Regions from separate parts of the Rhizobium etli CFN 42 genome, predicted to be linked through region 3. Evidence: predicted binding sites of a transcription regulator. Region 3 holds the regulator's gene; each other region holds the start of a gene.

What was found. Region 3 encodes PhoB, which activates phosphate uptake and scavenging genes when phosphate is short. Its sites were predicted from a motif close to TGTCATNNANCTGTCAT; they were not measured.
Region 1: a site for PhoB is predicted at 2,290-2,306, ahead of RHE_RS04770 (DUF47 family protein). Genes of this name have one in related genera too.
Region 2: a site for PhoB is predicted at 4,809-4,825, ahead of RHE_RS16085 (DUF1045 domain-containing protein). Genes of this name have one in related genera too.

The regions. Positions count from the first base shown of each region.
Region 1 covers NC_007761.1:994,206-1,001,347, forward strand. Annotated here, with positions in the region: gene RHE_RS04755 (D-alanyl-D-alanine carboxypeptidase family protein) at 1-107, shown strand, start outside; gene RHE_RS04760 (nucleoside triphosphate pyrophosphohydrolase family protein) at 184-501, shown strand; gene RHE_RS04765 (inorganic phosphate transporter) at 547-1,560, opposite strand; gene RHE_RS04770 (DUF47 family protein) at 1,560-2,201, opposite strand; gene RHE_RS04775 (NUDIX hydrolase) at 2,417-2,959, shown strand; gene RHE_RS04780 (GNAT family N-acetyltransferase) at 3,003-3,494, opposite strand; gene tldD (metalloprotease TldD) at 3,509-4,924, opposite strand; gene RHE_RS04790 (invasion associated locus B family protein) at 5,323-5,985, opposite strand; gene coxB (cytochrome c oxidase subunit II) at 6,460-7,142, shown strand, end outside.
Region 2 covers NC_007761.1:3,290,109-3,297,250, forward strand. Annotated here, with positions in the region: partial or broken gene RHE_RS31790 (flotillin family protein) at 1-507, shown strand, start outside; gene RHE_RS16055 (metallophosphoesterase family protein) at 530-1,270, opposite strand; gene uraH (hydroxyisourate hydrolase) at 1,271-1,627, opposite strand; gene RHE_RS16065 (ureidoglycolate lyase) at 1,624-2,124, opposite strand; gene RHE_RS16070 (HepT-like ribonuclease domain-containing protein) at 2,130-2,492, opposite strand; gene uraD (2-oxo-4-hydroxy-4-carboxy-5-ureidoimidazoline decarboxylase) at 2,489-2,989, opposite strand; gene puuE (allantoinase PuuE) at 2,989-3,912, opposite strand; gene RHE_RS16085 (DUF1045 domain-containing protein) at 4,026-4,733, opposite strand; gene RHE_RS16090 (NAD(P)/FAD-dependent oxidoreductase) at 4,848-6,026, opposite strand; gene mnmD (tRNA (5-methylaminomethyl-2-thiouridine)(34)-methyltransferase MnmD) at 6,025-6,792, shown strand; gene RHE_RS16100 (PAS domain-containing hybrid sensor histidine kinase/response regulator) at 6,803-7,142, opposite strand, start outside.
Region 3 covers NC_007761.1:530,691-537,832, reverse strand. Annotated here, with positions in the region: gene RHE_RS02620 (Hsp33 family molecular chaperone) at 1-897, opposite strand, end outside; gene argF (ornithine carbamoyltransferase) at 988-1,902, opposite strand; gene RHE_RS02610 (aspartate aminotransferase family protein) at 1,940-3,139, opposite strand; gene RHE_RS02605 (GcrA family cell cycle regulator) at 3,565-4,098, shown strand; gene phoB (phosphate regulon transcriptional regulator PhoB) at 4,583-5,266, opposite strand; gene phoU (phosphate signaling complex protein PhoU) at 5,427-6,140, opposite strand; gene pstB (phosphate ABC transporter ATP-binding protein PstB) at 6,185-7,000, opposite strand; gene pstA (phosphate ABC transporter permease PstA) at 7,015-7,142, opposite strand, start outside.

The DNA.
Region 1 (7,142 bases), 460 kb from region 3:
ATCGCGCCCGCTTTGTCGGCTTCGCCAGCAAGGATGCCGCCGTCTCCGCCTGCGATGCGCTGAAGCAGCGCTCCTACGACTGCATGCTGCTGCCGGACCACGGCTGATCGCCGCACCCAGGCAATCCACTCTGGACAAGCATCGGGAATCAGCGTCTCTTCCGTAAACAAAAGGGGAACACCGATGTTGAGATCGCTTGCCGACCAGTTCGAAACCTCATCGGCCAAATATGCCGCGGCCAACGGCATCGAACGCGACGCCGACTGGTTTTTGTTGAAGCTGCAGGAGGAGGTCGGCGAACTCACCCAGGCCTGGAACCGGTTGACCGGCCGCAGTCGCCGCAGAGAGCGGACGCAGGAAGAGCTCGACCGCGACCTCGCCGACGAGACCGCCGACCTGCTCGGCCATATCCTGCTTTTTGCCCGCCGCAACGACATCGACCTTGCCGCCGCGATCGAACGGAAGTGGCGGTTTCAGCCGGCGCAGACACCGGAGGCGTAAGCACTGCGGCATTGCGCATCCGGATCCGAGAGATCGCGACCGACTTTAGAAGACTGCGCTCAATCCGGTTACCAGCCAGAACGCAAGCGCCGAGATCATCGCGGCGGCGGGCAGGGTGATGATCCACGCCACCACGATATTGCCCGCCAGACCCCAGCGGACCGCAGACACGCGCCTGGCGGCGCCGACGCCGATGATGGCGCCGGTTATGGTGTGGGTGGTGGAAACCGGAATGCCGAGCCAGGTGGCGCCGAAGAGCGTCAAGGCGCCGCCCGTTTCGGCGCAGAATCCTTGCATCGGGTTCAGCCTGGTGATCTTCGAGCCCATCGTATGGACGATGCGCCAGCCGCCGAACAAGGTGCCGAGCGCCATCGCCGCCTGGCATGAGATCACCACCCAGAGCGGCACGTGGAAGCTGCCACCGAGATAGCCCTGCGAGTAAAGAAGCACGGCAATGATGCCCATCGTCTTCTGGGCGTCATTGCCGCCATGACCGAGCGAATAGAGCGACGCCGACACGAATTGCAAGAAACGGAAGGACCGATCGACTGCAAAAGGCGTTTGCCGGATGAAGATCCAGGTTACCGCCAGGATGAGGAACAGTGCCAAAAGAAAACCGATCATCGGCGACATGACGATAGCGGCGGCGGTCTTGAGAAGACCGCTCCAGACGATCGCGCTCAAGCCGGTTTTGGCAAGGCCCGCACCGACCAGCCCGCCGACCAGAGCATGGGATGAACTGGAGGGAATGCCGAAGACCCAGGTCACGACATTCCAGACGATGGCGCCGATCAAGGCCGCGAAAATCACTTGCGGCGTGACGATCGCCGGATCGATGATGCCGGTCCCGAGCGTCTCGGCCACATGCAGGCCGAAGAACAGGAAGGCGATGAAATTGAAGAATGCCGCCCAGAAGACCGCATATTGCGGCCGCAGGACCCGTGTCGAGACGATTGTTGCGATCGAGTTGGCCGCATCATGCAGGCCATTGAGAAAATCGAACAGCAGCGCGACGCCGATCAGGCCGACAAGAAGCGGAAGAGCGAGCGCGACATCCATCAGATATTCTCGATCACGATGCCGCTGATCTCGTTGGCGACGTCCTCGAAACGGTCGACCACCTTCTCCAACTCACCGTAGATTTCGCTGCCGATCATGTAGGCCATCGCATTGCCAGCGCCGTGCCGGCGGAACAGATCCTTGAGCCCCCGCTCGTGCAACTCGTCGGAGCGCCCTTCCACCCGCGTGACCTGCTCGACGATGGCAGAAAGCCGCGGCGCATTGGCGGTCATGCGATCAAGCAACGGAATGGCTTCGGCAATGAGATTGGCAGCTTCCACAACAGTCTTGCCCATCTCCTGCATCCCCGGATCGAAGCTGGTCTGCTCGAAGAGCCGGATGGTTTTGACGGTCTTGTGCATCATGTCGATCGCATCATCCATGGATTGGATGAGATCCTTGATGTCTCCACGATCGAAAGGTGTGATGAAGCTCCGCCGGACGGCCTGCATCACTTCGCGGGTTATATCGTCGGCCTGATCTTCCAACCGCACGATCGTTTCGCATTGATGCTCGATCTCTATGCCCGACAGCAACCTTTCCAGAGCCTGTGCGGCGTCGACGATGGTTCTGGAATGTTGTTCGAAAAGGACGAAGAACCGGTCTTCGCGCGGCATCAACTTTCGAAACCAACCCAGCATGAACACCTCGTAATCTTTGGTCTGCGCTATAGGCGACCAGCCGTCCTAAACCGTATCCCATTGAAGAGATAGGGGTGAATTTAAGTTTATGACAGATTTGTGACAACGGCGCTCTTGAAGTAGAGATATAGTTGAGGAACATTGGCGGCGCCCGAACCTTGGTTCAGCGTCCCAGGCTTCTTTTTCACGATTAATCTAGCGCTCAGGAGATTACCATGGCTTCCGCCACCAATGATGGCCGGCCGCGGAGGCTGAAGCCAATGCCGAAGAAAGCTAGATCCTATCTCGGCCGGCTGGCAGGCGCGACCGACCAGCTCTTTAGGGGGGAAGCAATCGAGCAGTTTGCGGCGATCTGTTACCGAAAAGTCGGCGACAACTTGGTTGAGGTCCTCCTGATCACATCGCGCGACAGTGGCCGCTGGATCATTCCCAAGGGCTGGCCTATTGCGAAGCTCGCACCCCACCAGGTTGCCGAGCGCGAGGCTTGGGAGGAGGCCGGGGTGAAGGGTAAGGCCAGGAAGCGCCTGTTTGGCTTCTACACCTATATCAAGATGCTGGCCAACGGTGAACGCGTTCCTTCCGTCGTTCAGGTCCATCTCTTGCAAGCCGAAAAAATTGATGAGAAGTTTCCGGAGGAAAAACAACGAAACAGCCGATGGCTCCCGCCTCTCGAAGCCGCTGCTCTCGTCCGCGAGCCCGGACTGAAAAGCTTGCTGGGCAAGGTTGAAAAAATGGTGGTGAAACTGCCGAAAGCCTAAGACCGAGACCCGCCGAAAGTTTTCGGAATGACATTCTCTTTCGTCAGCCGACCTTATAGCGGTAGAACTTGCTGTCCACTGCCATCAGCGGGAAGGCCCGGGGCAGGGCGCCCTTGGCGACCTCGACAAAGCCGTTCTTCTCGTAGAAGCGATGCGCGGCGACGAACTTGTCCGTCGTGCCGAGGAAGATGTCGGTGAGGCCGGCATCTCTGGCGTGGTCGAACAGGCGCTCGAGAAGCCGCGCCGCCACGCCATATTCACGGCCGCGAACCTCGGCGGCGACGAACATCTTGCGCAGCGCCGCCTGGTTGTTGCCGATATCCTTCAAGCCCACCGTGCCGACGATGACGCCATCCTTGACCGCCACCCAGAACTGGCCTTTGCCGGACTGGTAGAAATCCGGAATGACCCTGAGATCCGGCTGCGCATCGGCGGTGATGTCGATGCCGAACTCTTCGCGCTGGATCGGCAGGATCACCGAAAGCACGTCGTCGGCATCGCCGTCGGCAAAAGGTCTGATTTCGATCTCCGCCATCGGCTCCTCCCGTCTCAGGTCTGCGTACCGCCGACCGTCACCTGATCCATGCGCAGATGCGGCTGGCCGACGCCGACCGGAACCCATTGGCCGGCCTTGCCGCAATTGCCGATGCCGGTGTCGAGCTTCATGTCGTTGCCGATCATCGACACCCGCTTCATCGCATCCGGGCCGTTGCCGATCAGCATGGCGCCCTTGATCGGCGCGCCGAGCTTGCCGTTCTCGATCAGATAGGCTTCGGTGCAGCCGAAAACGAATTTGCCAGAGGTGATGTCGACCTGGCCGCCGCCGAAGGAGACGGCATAGATGCCCTTCTTCACCGAAGCAATGATCTCTTCGGGCGTCTTGTCGCCGCCGAGCATATAGGTGTTGGTCATGCGCGGCATCGGCACGTGGGCATAGCCCTGGCGGCGGCCGTTGCCCGTAGGCGCCATGCCCATCAGCCGGGCATTCTGCCGGTCCTGCATGTAGCCGACCAGCTTGCCGTTCTCGATCAGCACGTTGTAGCCGGACGGCGTGCCCTCGTCGTCGATGGTGATCGAGCCGCGGCGGTTGTCGATCGTGCCGTCATCAACGACGGTCACGCCGGGCGCGGCGACGATCTGGCCGAGAAGGCCTGCAAAGGCCGACGTCTTCTTGCGGTTGAAATCGCCTTCCAGCCCGTGACCGACCGCCTCATGCAGCATTACGCCCGGCCAGCCGGAACCGAGAACGACATCCATGGTACCGGCCGGCGCATCGATCGCTTCGAGATTGACGAGCGCCTGGCGCAGCGCTTCGTCGGCGCCATACCGCCAGCTGCCCTCGGCGATGAAATCGCCGAAGCCGATGCGCCCGCCGCTGCCGTAGGAGCCGCTCTCCTGCCGCTCGCCTTCACCGACGACGACGGAAATGTTGATGCGGGTCATCGGCCGGATGTCGCGCACACGATGGCCATCGGCGCGCAGGATGTCGACGACCTGCCAGCTCGCCGCGACCGAGGCGGTTACCTGCCGCACCTTGTCGTCCTTGCCCCTGAGGTAGGCGTCGATATCCTGCAGGACCTTGACCTTCTCCTCGAAACTCGGCTGGCCGATCGGGTTCTGGTCGCCGTAGAATTTCTTGTTGGTGCCCTGGGGAGCCGCGGCATAGGTGCCGGAATAGCCGCGCGTCACCGCGCCGACCGCATCGGCCGCCCGCTTCAGCGCCGCCACCGAGAGGTCGCCGGCATGGGCATAACCCACGGCTTCGCCCGCAACGGCGCGAAGTCCGAAACCCTGTTCGGTGTTGAAGCTACCGCCCTTCAGCCGGCCATTGTCGAAGGTCAGCGCTTCGGCCTGGGCATGCTCGATAAACAGCTCGCCGTCGTCGGCGCCGGCGAGCGCCTCGGCGACGAGACCACGCATCGTGGCTTCGTCGGCGTCGAAAAGCGTCAGGAGATCGGTGGTCATGGTCTGGCTCCAATGGGCATGCGGGAATGCGCCTACTCACCTAGATAGGGCTTCAACTGATAAAGAGTGAAGCCCTGTCGCGGAATATTCTGTGTCGGGCAAGATTTCCAGGAGAAGGTGATAGACGAGTGGGACAAAGAAGCGCGCGGCATATCTCTTCTCCCCTCGGGGAGAAGGTGCCGGCAGGCGAATGAGGGGCCACACGGCACGCCCTCTCAACTCCTGTCCAACCACGCCGATGGCAGCGACTCTAAGACAGTCGAGACCATGCCAGTGCGGCCGAAGTCCGGATGAACGTTCTTCTTATTGGAAGGCCGGCTTTGCGGCCCCCTCCTCCGGGCACCTTCTCCCCGAGGGGAGAAGAGGGACCGATAGGCCGCGGTACATATCAGCAGCCCTCAGGGCAGGGCGTCGAAACCTTCGGCGAAGCCCTTGAGGTCGACAGGGATGCCGATGCCTTCTTCCGGGGTCTGGAAGACGATGAAGGTGGCCTGGGCGCCGCTGCGGAAGGTCTTGAGCAGCTCGTCCTCGAGCACGACTTCGGCATAACAGCCATCGGCGAAGCAGCGGACGAAATAGGCGCGGCCGATATCCTTGCCGTCGACATTGAGGCCGAGGCCGTTCGGCAGGAGTACGCCGAGCGGCGCCAGCACGCGCAGGATCTTCGATTTGCGATCGGCCGTCTTCAGCACGACGACGGAAAGCCCGACCTCCGGCCGGTCCTCGGCGATGACGTTCTGCATCAGCGCACATTGTTCGGTCGCCGCACCGGCCGGCTTGTCGCAGACGACGGACCATGCGCCGTGGTTGGATTTCACCGTGCCGGGCGCCTGCGGCTGCGTCTGGCCGGGCGTCACCTGCTCGGCACGCGGGCTCGCGGCATTCGGCTGCTGCGGAGCGGGGGCAGGGGCGGCCGGTGCTGGTGTGGCGGGTTGGGCCGGGGGAGGAGCGGGTTGCTGTGCGAAGACGGGCGTCGCCGCTGCGGCCGCGATGCTGGCAGTCACGAGAAGCGACCGCGCGAGGGAACGGAAACCCATGGAAACCTCTGGATATCGAATCATTGCGGCTATTGTTGAAGCTGCCCACCGGAAATGAAAAGCCCCACCCCGTGAAAACCGGGGGACTGCGGCAGAAATTGGACCTTTGTCAAATAATGTACTGTGGTCGAATCGGCCGGAAAGCGCATCTTTCATATGCTGATGAACAACTTGGGATGTTTTGCCGTTCGGCCTGCCTGTGCTTTAGAGCCTTTCCTGGTTAGATTGAAGCATTCTGCCGGAGCAGGTTTGCGTCAGGGCAGAGGCGATTGGCGACGGGCATACCCCTTGGTACGTCCGAGCCGGTCGACCATCCGACTCCGTTTGAGCCAACACAATGCTTCAATCTAACCAGGAAGGGCTCTAAGCAAAAATGCCGCATAGACAATTGCTCTGGCCTGTTGCGGCAAATGCCAAACTGTGGTTTGAAGCGCTGAAGATGGCAAGGATTCTGCGTTCGATTTTGCAGGTCAAGCGCTCGAGGGAGATAATAAGGTGATGAAGAAGGCTTATGCAGCTCTGACCGCACTGGTCTGTCTGCTTTTTGCTTCCGGCACATATGCCGACCAGCCGACGCCGTGGCAGGCGACGCTGCAGCCGGCGGCGACGCCGATTATGCGGGAAATTCATTGGTTCGAACAATATACCCTGTGGTTTATCGTTCCGATCACGCTCTTCGTTCTGATCCTGCTCATCGTCGTCTGCTTCAAGTTCCGCGCCGGCGCCAACCCGGTTCCGTCGCGCACGAGCCACAATACGCTGATCGAGGTCATCTGGACCGTGGGGCCGGTCCTGGTGCTGCTCTTCCTCGCCATTCCCTCGTTCAATCTTCTGACGGCGCAGCTGACGCTGCCCGAAAATCCTGACGTGACGATCAAGGCGACCGCCACCCAGTGGCAGTGGAACTATGAATACGAAGGTTCGGGCGAGACTCCGCTCGCCTTCGATTCCTACCTCTTGAAGGATCAGGATCGTGCGGCCGCCGGCAAGGAAGACAAGTCGGTCTATCCGAGACTGCTCGCCGTCGACAACGAACTGGTGCTGCCGGTCAACAAGACGGTGCGCGTTCTCGTGACCGCGGCCCCCACCGACGTCATCCACGCTTTCGCCATGCCGTCCTTCGGCATCAAGATCGACGCCGTGCCGGGCCGCCTGAACGAGACCTGGTTCAGGGCCGAGCG
Region 2 (7,142 bases), 1.6 Mb from region 3:
CATCAAGGCCAAGGGCATCCTCGAAACCGGCCGGGCCCAGGCTGAAAGCGAGGCGCTTCTTAACGAGGCCCGCAACAAGCTCAGCCAGACCATCATCGAGTTCGAAATCACCCGCGAGCGGATACGCATCATTCCCGAGGCGCTCGCCGAGGCGGTCAAGCCGATCGAGAAGATCTCCGATATCCGCATCTTCGACACCGGCGGCATGCTCGGCCGCGGAAACGGCGTGAACGGTGAAAACGGCATCGGACTCGGCGATGGGCTGGCCGGCCAATTGCTCTCCTATCAGGCCAACAAGCCGATCCTCGACAAATTGTTGAAGGAGGCCGGCTTTGACGGCGACAACGCAATCTCATCCCTCCTTGGAAATCTTGACGGCGCAAAACCGGCAATTTCAGCCGCGGCTCCGGCAAAGCAGGCAATCCAGCCTGCCACTCCGGTAAAGCCGGTGGCACCGGCCGCGGCTCCTGCAAAGACGATCACCCCTAGGCACCTGAAAAGGATTGACCGCAGCGGAGGCAGGTCCGGCCTACCTCACCCAGCCCGTCGCCAGCGCACTCGCCCAGTCGGCACGGCCCCTTTCGGCGGCCAGTGCCGACATCGCCACGTGGTCGTAGGCGACATTCCTAAACTGCCATGTCCATCCCGCCGCCGTCTTTTCCAGAATGGCATAGCCGGCCAGCGGATGGCCGGCTTCGACCTTATGATAATAGGGCAGCACATCGTCATAGGCAGGGCAGCCGACACTGCCGGGATTGACGATCAGCCGGCCGTCCGAGAGTCGGACGGCACGGGGAATGTGACTATGGCCGCAGAGGATCAGCGGCAGCTCGATGCCTTCGGCGAGCGCCTCGATCGCGTCGATAGGCTTCGGAAAGACATGCCCCTGCGGCGACACGGACTCCAGCCAGTAGAGATTGTCGTCTTTGGGCGTTGCATGGCAGAGATAGACCTCACCGCGATAGACGGCATCGAACGGCAGACCCCGCAGCCAGTCGAGATGGGCCGGCGTCAGTTGCCGATAGGCGGCGGCATCCGAGGCATGCATGGCTGCCGGATCCTGCTCGATCAGATAGCGGTCATGATTGCCGCGCACCGAAGTCAGGCTGAGCGGCATCAGCATGTCAGCCGTGCGGCCAGCCTCCAGTGGGCCGCTGAAAAAATCGCCGAGGTTGACGATCTCCTCGATGCCCTGCGCCTCGATATCTGTAAGCACCGCCTCGAGCGCCAGATGGTTCCCATGGATATCAGCAATCGCCGCGAAACGCATCTAACTGCCGCGATAGGTGGAATAGCCGTAAGGCGAAAGCAGGAGCGGCACATGGTAATGCGCCGTGACATCGGCAATGCCGAAGCGGATCGGCACCAGATCGAGGAAGGCCGGATGCGGCAGCGGCGTGCCGCAGGCTCTGAGATAATCGCCTGCGTGGAAGACCAGTTCATAGGTTCCCACGTGGAAGCTTTCCCCGGCGAGGATCGAGCCGCCGTCGACCCGGCCGTCGGCATTGGTCTCGACTGTCTTCAGATGCCTGCGGATCTCGCCGTCGAGCTGGAAAAGATCGATCTTGAGGGCCTTGGCGGGCTTGCCGAGGGCGGTGTCGAGAACATGTGTCGTCAGTCCGGTCATGGCGCTGGCTCTTTGATGACAAAGGGGGTTTCGAAGAAGAATTCCTCCAGATTATTCCCAAGGCCGTCGCGGTCGACGACCAGGAAATCGGAGGTCTGGCCGAGCGCCATCAGCGGATGATGCCAGACATTGCGGCGGTAGTTCACGCCCTGGTCCCCCCGCGCGAAAAACACCTGCGGCTTGCCCGGACGTCCGCCCTCGTCCTCGGAGACGACGACGAGAAAGGGCCGGCCGGAAATCGGCGAGAAACTCTGACTGCCGAAGGGATGGCGCTCCATCATGTCGACGTCATAGGGGAAGCTGCGCGGCTGGCCGCGAAAGAGATTGATGATGACGCGCGCGCCCTCGCCCGCCGCCTCCGCCGCAGCCAGCGCATGAAAACGCTCGGTCGTGCCGCCATTGATGAGCCGCATCGAGGCTGGGTCGGCTTCGATCACCTCGCCGAAAGGGGCAAAGGCCGATCTGGTGAGTGGGCGGATGTCGAGAAATTCGGGCAACGGCTTCACTCGCCTTCCGCATGCCAGTGACGAATGGCGTCGATCTCGACAAGAAGCTCCGGCAGGGTGCGATAGGTGGCCTCCCATATCTCGGACGGATCGAGGGCGAAGACGTCTTCAAGGATACGGTTGCCCGTGCCGCAGATTTTCGTCCACGGTAGAGTGGGATGCTCGGTGGCAAATTCCGGATGGGTTACGAGCAATCGGGACGCAGCCGCGCCGATGGTGAAATGGCAGAAGGCAACCGCCTTGAACGTGAGATTGTCCTCGGCGAAGGCTGCCTCATCCATTCCGCCGACAAAATACAGCGCTTCGGCTGCCGCCTTCTGCATTTCATTGAGATAGTCGATAGCACGCGGCTCGCTCATTCACCCTCCGGCAACATCGATGTCAGGCGCAGCAGGGCGATCCGTTCGACCTGCGCCGTCGCGGTCGCGAATTCTTCATCCGGGCGATTGCCGATCCGGGACTCGAAGGCCGAAAGGATGTCGCCCTTGCTGAGCCCTTTTACGGCGATGATGAAAGGAAAGCCGAATTTTTCGAGATAGGCCGAATTCAGTTCGCTGAAGCGGACATGCTCGGCCGGGCTCAGCCGATCGAGACCGGCGCCAGCCTGCTCCTTGCGGCTGTCCTCTGTGAGTTCGCCTGCGATCGCCAGGCGCCCGGCGAGATCCGGATGGGCGCAGAGCACCCCGAGGCGCTCCTCCCGGCTTGCCGCGCGGAAGACGGCGGCAAGCGCCGCATGCACGCCTGATGCCGTTAGCGGCTCCATCACGCTGCCGGCGTCGTAGGCGCGCTCGGCGATGAAGGGCGAATGTTCAAACACGCCGCCGAAGCGGGAAACGAAATCCTCCCGCGACAGCATCAGATCGCGTCCGGCTGGTGATGCTTGTGCCAGTGCTCGGCAATCTCGATGCGGCGCGGAATCCAGACCTTGTCGTGCTTCAGTACATATTCGATGAAGCGCTTCAGCGCCGCCGCCCGGCCGGGACGCCCGACGAGACGGCAATGCAGGCCGACCGACATCATCTTCGGGCTGCCCGCCTTGCCTTCCTCGTAAAGCGTGTCGAAGGCATCCTTGAGATAGGTGAAGAACTGGTCACCGGCGTTGAAGCCCTGCGGCGTCGCAAACCGCATATCGTTGGTTTCGAGCGTATAGGGAATGATTAGGAAAGGTTTGCCGTCGACGCCCCTCACCCAGTAAGGCAGGTCGTCGGCATAGGAATCAGAGGAGTAGAGGAAACCGCCCTCCTCCTGCACCAGCCGAAGCGTATTGTCGGAGGGCTTGCCTTGATACATGCCGTAAGGCCGCTCGCCGGTCAGTTCCGTGTGCAGGCGCACGGCTTCGAGAATATGCTTGCGCTCGAGATCCTCGGGGAAATCCTTGTATTCCAGCCAGCGATAGCCATGGCTGGCAATCTCCCAGCCCGCCTCCTTCATCGCTGCGACCGCCTCCGGGTTGCGGGCCATCGCCAGCGTCACGCCGTAGACGGTCGCCTGCACCTTGAGATCGGTGAACATCCGCCAGAGCCGCCAGAAGCCGGCCCGCGAACCATATTCGTAGATCGATTCCATATTGAGATTGCGCTGCCCCGGCCAGGCAGCCGCGCCGACGATCTCCGACAGCAGGTTTTCGGACGCCGGATCGCCGTCGAGGATCGAGCTCTCGCCGCCCTCCTCGTAATTGATGACAAACTGCACGGCGACGCATGCCTCTTCAGGCCACTTCGGGTCGGGCGTCTGGCGCCCATAGCCGACGAGATTGCGCGGATAAGTCTCGGATACCATCAAATCACCTTCTGAAAGGACGGGGAACGGTATCATCCGCAGCCGGAATGTCGAGACGGAAACTGCGCGGTAGAATTTATCTTTTCACCACAATCACTTAGATTAACGCATAGTCAAGCGATCCTGCGCGCGCTGACCTTGCCCATAGGGTGCAGCGAGTGGACACGGAAGGGACCGCCAGTGCCCTCTTCGATCATCAATGCCACGTTCGAAACCATCACCGGCTCCTTCAGGACGGGCTCGAAGATCGTTCGCAGCGCCGCTTCGATGCGGGGCATGTCGATCGCGTTGATCGAGCCTGTCACCGGCATATGGAAGCGGAACTCGTCCATGACATAAGGGTTGCCCCAACGATGCAGATTGGCGAATTGCGCCGCCGACAACCCATCCGGATCGCTGCGCTCGATGTCGGCTTCGCTCAGCGGCGCGCGGTAGCGATCGAACTCCTGAACGATTGCCGAAGCCAGACACTGGATCTGCTCACAAGGAGCGCTCGGCACCAGGCTATAGAAGCTGCCGAGCCGGGCAATCTCGAGACGTGAAATCTGGAAGGGAGTGAATGTTCCGGCAAAACGCATGAGATCGCGCAGGAGTTGCGATTCGGACATATCGGCGGACAGATGGAACGGCGCTTTCAGAACGCCATGGAAACCATAGCGCCGCGGCACCGCGGTATGAAAGGCGATCTCGTGAATGCCGAGGCCGCGGACGGCCGGAGGCTCCAGCATATCGCCCGAATATACGTTTCGACCAAGCCAATTGGCGGCTACGAGCGACAGCGGGTCGCTCGCCGGAGGCGTGAAGCAAATGGCATAGCGCATGCAATTTCCTCCATCAAGGAAGGGAGCGCCGGTGATTTCAGGCGCTGTCGATGCGCAAGCAGATAGGTGATTTGCATGACAGAATAACGAAACGAAGCTGTACCTAATTCGCGTTTAACGTGAAGCCGCCGCGATATGGCTTGAAATCGCAAAGCTTTCCGGCAGCAAATATTCGCAATCTATGTCGTCTGCGATACAAACCGCCGCTTCCGCCAGCCGGTGCGCCAGGCCGAAGCTGACCTTGAAGCCGCCGGTCAACGCGATCAGGCGTGGGTGATCGGGATGACAGCCGATCATCGGATCGCGGTCGATCGCCTTCGGGCGAAGCCCCGCCCAACGTTCGACAACAGGCGCATCGCGCAGGATCGGTACGATGGCGCGTGCGGTCTCGATCAGCGCATCAAGCTGGGCATCCGTCGAAAAGGGATCGTTGAAACGGTTCTCGCTGGTGCTGCCGATCGCGACATGCCCTCCCTCATGCGCCACGATATAGAGCCCGTCGAGAAAGATCGTCGGCAGCGCCGGGTCGATAGCGGCTTTCAATAGCGTCGCTTGCCCCTTCACTGGCTGGCCGAGCGGCTTTTTCGGCCCCAGCGTCAATTCCTGCAGCAACGGAAAGGACTGATGGCCGGCGGCCAGGATGCAGCGGCTGAAAGCAATGGTTTCCCCGCCAATGTCAGCTGTGCCGCGATCCGGGTCGAGGCCGGCAACGGCCGCATATTCTAGGATGCGCACGAATTTTGCCTGCCGCAGCGAAGCGATGAGCGCTGACATCAACGAGCGGGGCGCAACGCGGGCGGCCAGCGTGTCGTGCACGAAGCCGCTCGCGCCGGCAGATGCGTCAACCCAGCCGTCCGCATCAGGCCTGTCGACCACATGCCAGTGGAACCGGCGCTCGCCAGCCTGCCAATGACGTTCGGCATCCTCGGAATGCCCGCGTGCAATGCGATTGAGATGCGGCTTCGGCAGCGGGATCAGCCGTCCGGACCTGTTGTAACCGGCCGAGAGCCCGGTCGCCGCTTCCAGCGCTGCGATCTCGGCTTCGAGCGAGACCAGCGCATCGAACTGGAACTGCTTCTTCTCCGACCACCGGTCCGGCATATGCGGCATCAGCGCGCCGAGCAGGCCGCCGCTCGCGCCTCCACCCAATCTGCCGGCGTCGGCGATGATTGTGGCGATGCCGCGACGCTCGGCATGGACGGCCGCCCAGAGCCCCATGATGCCGGCGCCGACGATCAGCAATTCGCAGGACAATTGACCTGAGGCCGGCGCGGGACTATCCGCTTTTCCCATGACAGACGTGAACCCTGATCAGATTGGTGCGGGCGCGCCGCAGCCGCTCGAATGGCGCGACGGCGATATGCCCTATTCCACAGCCTTTGGCGATCATTTTTATTGCCAGACCGATGGACGGCTGGAATGCGGTCATGTCTTCCTCGCCGGCAATCACCTGCCGGAGCGCTGGAAGGGGCGGCAGGAGTTCGTCATCGGCGAACTCGGCTTCGGCACCGGCCTGAACTTCGCCGAGACCTGGCGGCAATGGAAGCTGCATCGCGCGGCTGGCCAGCACCTGCATTTCGTCTCTTTCGAACTCCACCCGATGCGCGGCGAAGAGATCGGTCGGGCGCTCTCGCATTGGCGGGAACTCGATGCCGAACGTCGGGCGCTGACGGCGGCTTGGCCGCAAACGCCTGCCGGCACCGTTTTGCTCGATCTAGACGATCAGACGCGGCTCAGCGTCGTCTGCGGCGCGGCACTCGACGGCGTCAGGACGGCGAAGCCCGGCTTCGACGCCTGGTATCTTGATGGCTTCGCCCCCTCGCGCAACGGCGACATGTGGTCGGAGGACCTGATGCGCGCGGTCAACGAAAAGACCGCCGCCGGCGGAACCTTCGCCACTTATGCCGCTGCCGGCTTCGTGCGCCGCAATCTCATCGCCGCCGGCTTTATCGTCGAGCGCCGCAAAGGCTTCGCCGGCAAGCGCGAAATGCTCTGCGGCGTCAAAGCGTTCCAGCGGGCAGGGATTGCCGACGCGGATGCTGGCCGCCTTAAGCAGTAGCCCACGGCGATCAGGAGCTCGTACGCCCCGGCTGCTGCTCGTCCTTGCCGAGCCATTGCCGGATCTTTTCTTCCAGCAGCTCGGGGCTGATCGGCTTCGACATATAGTCATCCATGCCGGCGTCGAGGCAGAGTTCCCGGTCACTTTCGAGCGCATGGGCGGTAACGCCGATGATTGGCACCCGATGGCCCTGCCCCTTTTCCCTTTCGCGGATCGTCCGGGTCGCCTCGTGGCCGTTCATGACTGGCATCGACACGTCCATCATAATGATGCGCGGTGTGTGACTCTCCCAGGCGGCGACCGCCTCTTCGCCATTTTTGACGACCAGGAAGGAAAGCCCGGACGACTGC
Region 3 (7,142 bases):
GATCTCCTCGGCGGTGAAACCCTTCAGCACGTTGCCGATCTTTTCCCGCGAACAGCTGCAGCGGTCGAAGACGGCGCGGGGCTCGAAGACGCGCACGCCGCGCTCGTGGAACAGGCGGAACAACAGCCGTTCGGTGCCGACAAGCGGATCGGTCAGCTCGTCGGCGTCGATGGTCTCGACCAGCGAGCGGGCTTCGGTCCAGGCATCGTCCTCACCATGCGGGCGGTCGCCGGTGTCGCCGTCGCCGCCGTGGAGATCGGGCTGGCGCATACGCTCCGGCGCCTCCGGCAGGAACTGGGCGACGAGGCCGCCTGCCCGCCAGCGGTGGCGCGGCTTGCCGGCGTCGTCACGGTCGAAGAGTTCGGCCGCAGCCAGGCGCACACGCGTCGGGATCTGCTCCGACTGGCGGAAATAGACGCCGGCGATCTCCTCAAGCGAGGTGCCGTCGAGCGCGACAATGCCCTGATAGGGCTGAGCAAACTTGCCCTGATCGATGGTGAAGGCGAGCACGCCCTTGCCGAGCAGTTGCTCCGGCTCGGTCTCGCCTGACGCAATGGCCTGGTCGAGCAGCGCCCGATCGAAACGGGCATAGGCGCGCACGTTCTCAGGTGTCGAGAAATCGGCGACGAGCAGATCGACCGGGCCGTCGCCCTTGGTCTGCACGGTGAACTTGCCGTCAAACTTCAGCGAGGTGCCGAGCAGCACCGTCAGCACGACGACTTCGGCAAGCAGCCGGGCGACGGGCGCGGGATAATGATGGCGCTCGAGGATCGCATCGAGCATCGGGCCGAGCTGGACGGCGCGGCCGCGCACATCCAGACCCTCCACCTGAAAGGGGACGACATGATCATCGCCGGCGAAATCGAACTGGCCGAGGGCGGCTGCAGCTTCTGCCATGGCTTTCACTCCTAGTTTTCAAGCAAAGGGTCAGCGTACCCTTCGCTCGCGCGGTCGCGCGCTTATCACGCGCGACATCCGATTGATGGTTCAGATCGCGCCCAGGCACCAAGCAAGAATCGACTTCTGCGCATGAAGACGGTTTTCCGCTTCATCGAAGACGACGGATTGCGGGCCGTCGATCACCTCGTCCGTCACTTCCTCACCGCGATGCGCGGGCAGGCAATGCATGAACAATGCATCGCTGCCGGCCTTGGCCATCAAGGCCGCATTGACCTGATAAGGCTGGAAGACGTTATGACCCCGGGCCCGATGTTCCTGATTCATGGAGACCCAGGTATCGGTCACCACGCAATCGACGCCTTCGACCGCACGGTCGGCATCATGGCATAGCATGATTTCGGCGCCCTCGTTGCGGGCCCAGTTCAGATAGTGATCCTTGGGCTCCGAACCAAGGGGTACGGCCATGTTCATGCGGTAGCCGAAGCGCGCGGCACCTTCGACCAGCGAATGCAGCACATTGTTGCCGTCGCCGGTCCAGGCGATGGTCTTGCCTTTGATCGGGCCGCGATGCTCCTCGAAGGTCATGATATCGGCCATGATCTGGCACGGATGGGTATCGTCCGTCAGGGCGTTGATCACAGGCACGGTCGCATGTTCGGCAAGCTCCAGCAGGCGCGAATGCTCGGTGGTGCGGATCATGATCGCATCGACATAGCGCGACAGAACCTTGGCGGTGTCGCCGATCGTCTCGGCGCGGCCGAGCTGCATTTCGGTACCCGACAGGAACAGCGTTTCGCCGCCGAGCTGGCGCATGCCGACGTCGAAGGAGACGCGGGTGCGCGTCGACGGCTTCTCGAAGATCATCGCCAGCATCTTGCCGGCGAGCGGCTTGTCGCCCTTGCCAGCCTTGAAGGCCTGCTTGCGAGAAAGCGCGTCGTTCATGATGGTTCTGAGGTCGGCCGATGTAACGGCCGAAAGATCGAGGAAATGTTTAGGAGCCATGTTCTTACCTGTCGTGCGCCCGAAGGCGGCGATCCCTTCAAGCCGTCTTCTTGATCTTGGCGGCGCGGATGCTCTCGGCGGCGCGCTCGAGGCGCGCGAGCCCCTCGCGGGCTTCCTCGGCGGTGACCACCAGCGGCGGAAGAAGGCGGATGACGTTGTCGCCGGCCGGCACGCCGAGCAGATGCGCGGCGCGGATCGCCTGCAGCAATTCGGCCGAGGGAACCGCAGCCTTGACGCCGAGCAGAAGCCCCTCGCCTCGGATATCCTCGATCACATCGGGATAACGGTCCTTCAGCGAGGCCAGCCCCTGGCGGAAGACGAGCGCGACGTCGCGCACATGCTCCAGGAAACCCTCGGCGAGGATGACGTCGAGCACGGCACTGCCGACGGCCATGGCCAGCGGATTGCCGCCATAGGTCGAACCATGCGTGCCGGCCTTCATGCCGGAGGCAGCCTCGGCCGTGGCAAGGCAGGCGCCAAGCGGGAAACCGCCGCCAATGCCCTTGGCAACGGCCATGATATCAGGCGTGATGCCGGACCATTCATGAGCGAAGAGCTTGCCGGTGCGGCCGACGCCGGTCTGGACCTCGTCAAGGATCAGAAGCAGGCCGTTCTCGTCGCAAATCCGGCGGAGCGCCTTCATGAACTCAGTCGTGGCGGGACGCACGCCGCCCTCGCCCTGCACCGGCTCGATTAGGATTGCTGCCGTCGCATCGGTGATCGCGGCGCGGACCGCTTCGATATCGCCGAACGGCACCTGATCAAAACCCGGCGCCTTGGGGCCGAAGCCTTCGAGATATTTCTCCTGGCCGCCGGCGGCGATCGTCGCAAGCGTGCGCCCATGGAAGGCCCCTTCGAAGGTGATGATGTGGAAACGCTCGGGATGGCCTTTGGAAAACTGATAGCGGCGAGCCGTCTTGATGGCGCATTCGAGCGCCTCGGCACCGGAATTGGTGAAGAACACCTTGTCAGCGAAGGTGGCGTCCGTCAGGCGTTTGGCCAGGCGCTCCTGGCCGGGGATTTCATAGATGTTGGAGAGGTGCCAGACCTTGTCGGCCTGCTCCTTCAAGGCGGCGACCACATGCGGATTGCCATGGCCGACGGAGGTGACGGCGACACCGGCGCCGAAATCGAGATAACGCTCGCCGCTCTCGGTGATCAGCCATACGCCCTCGCCTCGCTCGAACCGCAGCGGGGCACGAGAATAGGTGTCATAAAGCGGCGCGGCTTCGGCCATGGCGCGGGTCTCCCGATCAGCGTTGTCAATCGCCGGACTCCGGCTAAGAAAACCAGGCCCGAAAAATCAAAAATGCCGCCTTTCGGCGGCAAGCGGTACTATTTCCTTTTCGCGCTGCAATGTCAACAAAACTGCGGCCTTAGCGTATGCAGCAAGCTTGTACAGCGGCACTTTCGGCCTTCAACAGGCATTATTGCAGAAATGACACGCAGAGGCAGCAAGTTGGGGAAAACTTGAAATTCGATTCATCCGGATTCCCGCGACTCTTGTCACGGAGTCAGCCTCACACTAGGTTAAAGTTCAATTACTAGACTGCATGCGGCGGAACTAGTCACCAAAATTGATCAAGCGTTTCTTGTTTCGGAGGCTTCCGGGACAACGGTGAGGGATTCTGCCATCACCAACGCAAAAGGTGGAGACAGGGCATGAACTGGACAGACGAGCGGGTCGAGAAACTCAAGAAGCTTTGGGCCGAAGGACTGAGCGCCAGCCAGATTGCTGCGCAGCTTGGCGGGGTCAGCCGAAACGCCGTTATCGGCAAGGTGCACAGGCTCAACCTTCCCGGCCGCGCCAAGGCCGGCGGCACAGCCACAGCGGCGCGCACGCCGAAGCGTCAGACATCCGCGCCGCGCGCGCCGAACTACGCCTCCCGGATCGCCACCCGCACCGTGACCCGCCAGCAGGGCGCAACCCTGCTGAAGGAAGAGATCGAGATCGAAACGGTCGAGGAAATGGAATACGTGCCGAAGGGCAACGTGGTCGTGCCGATTTCCCGCCGCCTCGGCCTGACGGAACTGACCGAACGCACCTGCAAATGGCCGGTCGGCGATCCGCTGAAGGACGATTTCCACTTCTGCGGCTGCGAATCCCCTGACAATTCGCCCTATTGCAGCTACCACCAGAAGCTTGCCTACCAGCCGATCAACGAACGCCGCCGGGCGGCAGCGCGGGTCAGCTGAGCGGGCAAACCATTGCTGGAAATGCGAAACGGGCCTCGTGGCCCGTTTTTTTATGGAATGGTGGAGCTGTGGCTGTAGGTGCTGATACGGCAAAGATCACGAACCACACGGTCTCAGAGCAATCCAGGAGAAGCCTGAAGCGATTTTCATTCAGGAATTGCGTAAGACGGCTCTTGCTTCCATGGAGAGCTGAACCGCTCCAGCTCGACTGCTTCAGACCTCTCGCCTCTTGCCGGCCGCCTTCCCCAAACTCCGTCATCCCAGGGCTTGACCCTGGGATCCACAACCAAGCACGCCGCTTCAATTTGTTCGCCTGCAGTGGGATGCCATCACTCTTTCCGCCGTGCCAGCCGCATGGATCCCAGGGTCAAGCCCTGGGATGACGGAGAAGAGGTTGTGCCGAATACACATAAGCTGCGCCGGCGGGTTGAAGGGAGTGGGGAAGGCTGCACCGGTGGGAATGCCGACCACACACACCCTCAGCTTAGGCTTCCATCGAATAGCCGGCGCCGCGGACGGTGCGGATGACGTCCTGCATATTGGAGAAGTTCAGCGCCTTGCGCAGGCGGCCGACATGGACGTCGACCGTGCGTTCGTCGACATAGATGTCGTGGCCCCAGACGCCGTCGAGAAGCTGCGAGCGGGAAAAGACCCGGCCCGGCGACGACATCAGGAACTCCAGCAGGCGGAATTCGGTCGGGCCGAGGCGGACTTCGCGGCTCTTGCGATGGACGCGATGGGTTTCGCGGTCGAGCTCGATATCGCCGCATTTCAGCACCGAGGACAGCACCTCGGGACGGGCACGGCGCAGCATCGCCTTGACGCGGGCGACGAGCTCGGGAGTCGAAAACGGCTTGACGACATAATCGTCGGCGCCAGTGGACAGGCCACGGACACGCTCGCTCTCCTCGCCGCGCGCCGTCAGCATGATGATCGGCAGCCGCTCGGTTTCCGGCCGCATGCGCAGGCGCCGGCAGAGTTCGATGCCGGAGACGCCGGGCAGCATCCAGTCGAGGATGAGAAGGTCGGGCGTGCGCTCCTGAAGCCTGATTTCGGCCTCGTCGCCGCGCAGGATGGTATCGACCTCGAAGCCTTCCGCTTCGAGATTATAGCGAAGGAGCACGCTGAGCGCCTCCTCGTCTTCAACAACTGCGACTCTCGGGATCATGCGTCTCCGTCTCCTCGCGCACAAGCCTTAAATCGGGACGATTTAATCAGGCGTCCTGCGCAAATTCAGAAATTGGCTGCGACCTCTTTGCGCGCCCCTAACTGGCGCGCACGCAAGTGACTGGTCCGGGCGGCGGGCCCGGGCGGCTCGCTCGGAACGATTATTCCGTCGCGGCGCCGACGGTGTTGGCGCTGTCATCCTTCGGACGATCGCCTTCCGGCTGGGCGCCCGTCGCCATGTAGTAGATCGTCTCGGCGATGTTGGTGGCATGGTCGCCGATGCGCTCGATGTTCTTGGCGCAGAAGAGCAGATGCGTGCAGCTCGTGATGTTGCGCGGATCTTCCATCATGTAGGTCAAGAGCTCGCGGAACAGCGAGGTGTACATCGCGTCGATCTCGTTATCGCGTTCGCGGATGGCGGTCGCCTTGTCGGCGGCGCGTGTCGTATAGACATCGAGCACTTCCTTGAGCTGGACGAGCGCCAGCTCGGACAAGTGCTCGAGACCGCGGGCGAGCTTGCGCGGAACGCCGGTGCTCTGCACGGCGATGACGCGCTTGGCGGTGTTCTTGCCGAGGTCGCCCACGCGTTCGAGGTCGGCGGCGATGCGGATCGAACCCATGATTTCGCGCAGATCCGCGGCCATCGGCTGGCGGCGGGCGATGGTGACGATCGCCTTGTCGCCGATCTCGCGTTCGGTGTGATCGAGGATCACATCGTCGGAGATGACCTTCTGCGCCAGCGCCGTATCGCCGTTGACCAGCGCCCGTACGGATTCGGCGACCATCTGCTCGGCCAGGCCGCCCATTTCGGAAATGCGCCTGGAGAGGAACTTCAGATCATCATCATAGGCAGAATAAATATGTGTCGATGCCATGGGGCTTTGTCCTCGAATAACGGGAAGGCTTCGGATGACCGCAATCAGCCGAAGCGACCCATGATGTAGTCCTGGGTGCGCGGATCGTCCGGATTGGTGAACATCTTGTCGGTGTCGTTTTCCTCGACGAGGTTGCCGAGGTGGAACATGGCGGTGCGCTGCGACACGCGCGCGGCCTGCTGCATTGAGTGGGTGACGATGACGATCGTGTAGTTCTCGCGCAGTTCGTGGATCAGTTCCTCGACCTTGGCCGTGGCGATCGGGTCGAGCGCCGAGCAGGGCTCGTCCATCAGGATGACCTCAGGGCTGACGGCGACGGCACGGGCAATGCACAGGCGCTGCTGCTGGCCGCCGGAAAGGCCGGTGCCGGATTCGTGCACGCGGTCCTTGACCTCGTTCCACAGGCCGGCGCGCTGCAGGCTGCTCTCGACGATCTGGTCGAGATCGGCCTTCGACTTCGCCAGTCCATGGATGCGCGGGCCGTAGGAGACGTTTTCATAGATCGACTTCGGGAACGGATTCGGCTTCTGGAATACCATGCCGACGCGGGCGCGCAGCTCGACGACGTCGATATCCGGATCATAGATATCGTCGCCGTCGAGGGTGATCTTACCGGCGACGCGGCAGCCCTCGATCGTGTCGTTCATGCGGTTGAGGCTTCGCAGGAAGGTCGACTTGCCGCAGCCGGAAGGGCCGATCAGCGCGGTTACGGTGTTTTCACGGATGTTCAGGTTCACATCGAAAAGCGCGCGCTTCTCGCCGTAGTAAACCGAGACATCCTGTCCGATCATTTTATACGGGACGTTGCTCATCTTCTGATCCAGCGCCTTTTCAACTGCAGCTTCCGTCAACATGTTCATGATATCTACTCCGTTTACCAGCGGCGCTCGAAGCGACGACGCAAGAGAATGGCGCCCATGTTCATGACGATCAGGAACAGGAGCAGAACGATGATGGCACCCGAAGTACGCTCCACGAAGGCCCGTTCGGCCTCGTTCGCCC